2 regions of the Mycobacterium conspicuum genome follow, and region 2 is predicted to be linked to the other one. Evidence: predicted binding sites of a transcription regulator. Region 2 holds the regulator's gene; the other holds the start of a gene.
The links. The regulator LexA, encoded in region 2, represses DNA repair genes until DNA is damaged. The targets are predictions, from matches to a motif close to CGAACANNTGTTCG.

Region 1: the regulator LexA is predicted to act here: its motif matches at 1,221-1,234, upstream of cofD (2-phospho-L-lactate transferase).

Annotation. Positions count from the first base shown of each region.
Region 1 covers NZ_AP022613.1:914,299-916,697, reverse strand. The annotation lists gene G6N66_RS04375 (DUF3499 domain-containing protein) at 1-150, opposite strand, end outside; gene G6N66_RS04370 (metallopeptidase family protein) at 332-754, shown strand; gene G6N66_RS30240 (WhiB family transcriptional regulator) at 766-1,125, opposite strand; gene cofD (2-phospho-L-lactate transferase) at 1,439-2,399, shown strand, end outside.
Region 2 covers NZ_AP022613.1:1,757,422-1,759,820, forward strand. The annotation lists gene G6N66_RS08485 (LGFP repeat-containing protein) at 1-599, shown strand, start outside; gene lexA (transcriptional repressor LexA) at 603-1,271, opposite strand; gene G6N66_RS08495 (LysM peptidoglycan-binding domain-containing protein) at 1,557-2,039, shown strand; gene nrdR (transcriptional regulator NrdR) at 2,192-2,399, shown strand, end outside.

The DNA of each region.
Region 1 (2,399 bases), 840 kb from region 2:
GGCATGGCCGACGCACAGATCCCACGAGTGGGGTTCGCGCGCGGTGGCCAGCGGTCCTACGACAGCCGTGGAGTCCGAGTAGACGAACGTCAAGGTCGCTACGGCATAGTGCGGACACCCGGGCCGGCAGCAGCGACGGGGAACGTTCACGAACGAAAGGCTAGCGTGCACAAACGCCCCGCAAGCGCCGGACACGCGCATCGGTTCCAGGCGCCTCCTCAACCGTTATAAACGGAGGTCGACCGTTACCATCGGGCGCGTGGGCGATTCGCGCAGCTCCCCCCGGAGCGGACGGTCGGCCCCGGCTCGGGCCGCCCGGCGGGGCCGCGACATGCGCGGTCCGCTGCTACCGCCGACGGTGCCGGGCTGGCGCACCCGGGCCGAGCGATTCGACATGGCGGTGCTGGAGGCCTACGAACCCATCGAACGGCGCTGGCACGACCGGGTGGCCGACCTGGACGTCGCGGTCGACGAGATCCCGCGCATCGCGGCGAAGGATCCCGATTCGGTGCAGTGGCCCCCCGAGGTCGTCGCGGACGGCCCGATCGCGCTCGCCCGGTTGATCCCCGCGGGCGTCGACGTGCGCGGCAACGCCACGCGGGCGCGAGTTGTGTTGTTCCGCAAGCCAATCGAGCGGCGGGCGAAAGACACCATCGAACTTGGCGAGTTACTGCACGAGATCCTGGTGGCTCAGGTGGCGATCTATCTGGACGTCGAGCCCTCGGTCATCGACCCGACGATCGACGACGACTGACCCGGCCGCGCTCAGATGATGCCGCGCTTGAGGCGGCGGCGCTCGCGCTCGGAGAGACCGCCCCAGATGCCGAAGCGTTCGTCATGGGCCAGGGCGTACTCGAGGCACTCGCTGCGCACCTCGCAGCCGAGGCAGATCTTCTTGGCCTCCCGGGTGGAACCACCCTTCTCGGGGAAGAAGGCCTCCGGGTCGGTCTGCGCGCACAGCGCGCGGTCCTGCCATTGATCGGCGGCCGGCAGCTCCTCGTCTTCAAAGGCCGGAGCGGGCTCGAAGGCGACCGGCGCCTCGGTGACCAGACTCAAATACGGTCGGGCACTTAAGGGTTCGGCCATCGGGGCCGCACCGAAAGTGGTGTGCGGTGTGCCGCCCATTACGCCGCGAAGGTGCTCGTAGGACATGCTGTCCCGCCTCCTCACTTATGATTAGAAGTGAATGTGGTTCCCGCTGTTCTGATGTACAGACAATTCGAACAAGTGATCGAATCTCGGTCTGCGACACCGGAACCGGCCGGCCAACCGGGAAATGACACTGATGTGATTAGACACGGGTTGACCTGGCTGGTCAAGCACAACGGCGAATTTCCATACCATCTCGTGATCAAATTTCGGCGTTTCTGTTGTTTCGGCCCCTCGGCGTGTCGGAGTGCGACTGCTCACAAACCCGCCGCGGGTACTGTCGTGCGATGTGAAGGTCACCGTGCTGGTCGGCGGAGTCGGCGGCGCCCGCTTCCTGTTGGGGGTGCAACAGCTACTGGGACTGGGTCAGTTTGCGGCGCAAGCGACCACCGGTCATGAGCTGACCGCGATCGTCAACATCGGCGACGACGCCTGGATCCACGGGCTGCGGGTCTGCCCGGACCTGGACACCTGCATGTACACGTTGGGCGGCGGCGTCGACCCGCAGCGCGGCTGGGGCCACCGCGACGAAACCTGGCACGCCATGGCCGAACTCGCGCGCTACGGGGTGCAGCCCGACTGGTTCGAACTCGGCGACCGCGATCTGGCGACGCATCTGGTGCGCACCCAGATGCTGAACGCCGGCTACCCACTGTCGCAGATCACCACCGCGCTGTGTGACCGCTGGCAGCCCGGCGCACGGCTGCTGCCCGCCAGCGACGACCGCTGCGAGACGCACGCGGTGATCACCGATCCGGCAGACGACAGCCGCCGGGCGATCCACTTTCAGGAGTGGTGGGTACGCTACCGCGCCAAGCCGGTGACCCATAGCTTCGCGTATGTGGGCGCCGAACAGGCAAGCGCCACAACCGAAGTCGTGCAAGCGATCGCCGATGCGGATGTCATCATGCTGGCGCCGTCGAATCCGGTGGTGAGCGTCGGCGCGGTGCTGGCCGTGCCCGGCATTCGCGCGGCGTTGCGGGCGGCGTCCGGCCCGGTGGTCGGCTACTCGCCGATCATCGCCGGAAAGCCGTTGCGTGGCATGGCCGATAAGTGCCTCTCGGTGATCGGGGTGGACTCCACCGCCGAGGCGGTGGGCCGCCACTTCGGGTCGCGACGCGGCACCGGGATCCTCGACTGCTGGCTGGTCGACGAGGGCGACGACGCGGACATCGAAGGGGTAGCGGTCAAGGCGATACCCCTGTTGATGAGCGACCCGCAGGCGACCGCCAAGATGGTGGCCGCGGGAC
Region 2 (2,399 bases):
CCGTCGTGTCGGATCCGGCGCTGTCGCGTGCCGTGTTCCGCGGCGCTGCCGAAGCCGAGCTTGCGGACGACGCCTATCCGGAGGACCTCTTCTCCGAAGGCCCGCCGGAGCCCGCCGCCGAAGATGACGTGTTTTCCGAGGGGCCTCCGCCGGATGTCGCGTATCCGGATGAGGTCTTCTCCGAGGGGCCGCTTCCCGACATCGTCCACCCGGACGACGTCTTCTCCGAAGGCCCCCCGGAGACGGTGGCGGGCGACGACGTCTATTCCGACGACGTGTTCGCCGAGCCCGACTATTCGGAGCCTCCCCCGACCGCACGAACCGGGCGGCACCACGCCGCGGTGAACGGCGCCGAGGAGGACGAGCCCGCCCAGCCCGCTGGGGCCGCCGCGCAGCCGTCGGCGCCCGCGCGGCGCCCGACGATCCACATGCCGCTGGCCGACCCCTACCAGGTGCCCGAGGGTTACCCCGTGAAGGCGAGCGCCGGCTCGGGCCTGTACTACCTGCCCGACAGCGCGCTCTACGACGACACGGTCGCCGAAATCTGGTTCGCCAGTGAGGATGCCGCGCTATCCAGCGGCTTCGTCAAGGCCGACTGACGTCTATACCTTGCGGATTACCGTGACGACCTTGCCGAGCACGGTCGCGTCGTTGCCGGGGATCGGATCGAACGCCGGGTTGTGCGGCATGAGCCACACCTGACCGCCGGCGCGCTTGAACGTCTTGACCGTGGCCTCACCGTCGAGCATGGCCGCGACGATGTCGCCGTTGTCGGCGACGTTCTGCTGTCGCACCACCACCCAGTCGCCGTCGCAGATCGCGGCCTCGACCATCGAGTCGCCGACCACCTTCAGCAGGAACAGGGTCCCCTCACCGACCAGCTCACGCGGCAACGGGAACACATCTTCGACGGCTTCCTCGGCCAGGATCGGACCGCCGGCCGCGATGCGCCCGAGCACGGGCACGAACGTGGGTTCCGGCAGGGCATCCGAGCCGGCGACGTCGGTGCTGGGCGGTGTCACCGCCTCGTCGGCGCCCCGCACGTCGACGGCCCGCGGCCGGTTGGGGTCGCGCCGCAGGTAGCCCTTGCGCTCCAGGGTGCGCAACTGGTGTGCCACCGAGGAGGTCGAGGTCAGGCCGACGGCATCGCCGATTTCGCGGATGCTCGGCGGGTAACCGCGGCTGGTCACCGAAGCGCGGATGACGTTCAGGATGGTGCGCTGCCGCTCGGTGAGCCCGCTGGCTGCTGAGATGTCGTTGCTGTCGCCCATGGCATGAATGTAGCCGCACCACGCCCAAGAATCAAACATGTGTTCGAGACCGCGTGTCGGAGCTCCCGGATCGGGCCGAGAATCACAAGTGTGTAACTCTTGCCGGGATCGGGTATTTGTGCTCCATGACAGGCCACGATCTGGGTTGCGGCGCACAGACCTTGTCGGTGGTCTGGTCTAGCGTTTCGTTCGGGCGACACGCTTCGCTCAAATGTTCGGTATTCGAACATGCGAGCGACTACAGTCGAACACACGAGCGAGAAATCCCGGTCCGGAGGTAGGCAGATGACACTCATCCACACGATCCCGTCGCACCCGTCGGGTACTGGCGCCGTGCAGCGTCGGGTTCAGCGCCCGGTGCCGCGTCCGGTGGCCGGGTCGCGAAGGCCGGCACCATCGCGGCCGGCCGGAGCGCCCATGGTCTACCGCGGTGGCGGAGTCGCGATGTCGGTGGCTCCCCATCGCCGCCGTCCGGTCCCGCTCGCGACGACGGTGGGGTTGGCGCTGCTGGCCGGCATCGTCACCCTTTGGCTTGGCCTGGTCGCTCATTTCGGGCAGCTGGCCAACGGCGACTCCGGCGCTGCGGCCCAGGTGCCCGACCGGCTCGGCGTGGTGCGGGTGGAAAGCGGTGAATCGCTGCAGGACGTGGCGGCCCGGGTGGCGCCCCAGGCGCCGGCGCGGCGGGTCGCCGAGCGGATCCGCGAACTCAACGGCTTGAACTCGCCGACGGTGGCCGCCGGGCAGACGCTCATCGCGCCGGTCGGCTGACGGCCGGGGCGGTGTACTGCCAAAATCGCTCTGCGCCAACGCTGGCACCCACCCCGGCGGGGTTTGGCCCCATCGGCCGACGCACAGGTACGCTCGGGGTGGTCTCGGGGCAGTCCCTGAGGCCGGGATGTTGGTACGGCGAAGGAGCGGCTATGCACTGTCCGTTCTGCCGGCATCCGGACTCGCGCGTGATCGACTCGCGGGAAACCGATGAGGGCCAGGCCATTCGGCGCCGCCGGTCGTGCCCCGAGTGTGGGCGCCGGTTCACCACCGTCGAAACCGCGGTTCTGGCCGTGGTGAAGCGCAGCGGCGTCACCGAACCGTTCAGCCGGGAGAAGGTCATCAACGGGGTCCGGCGCG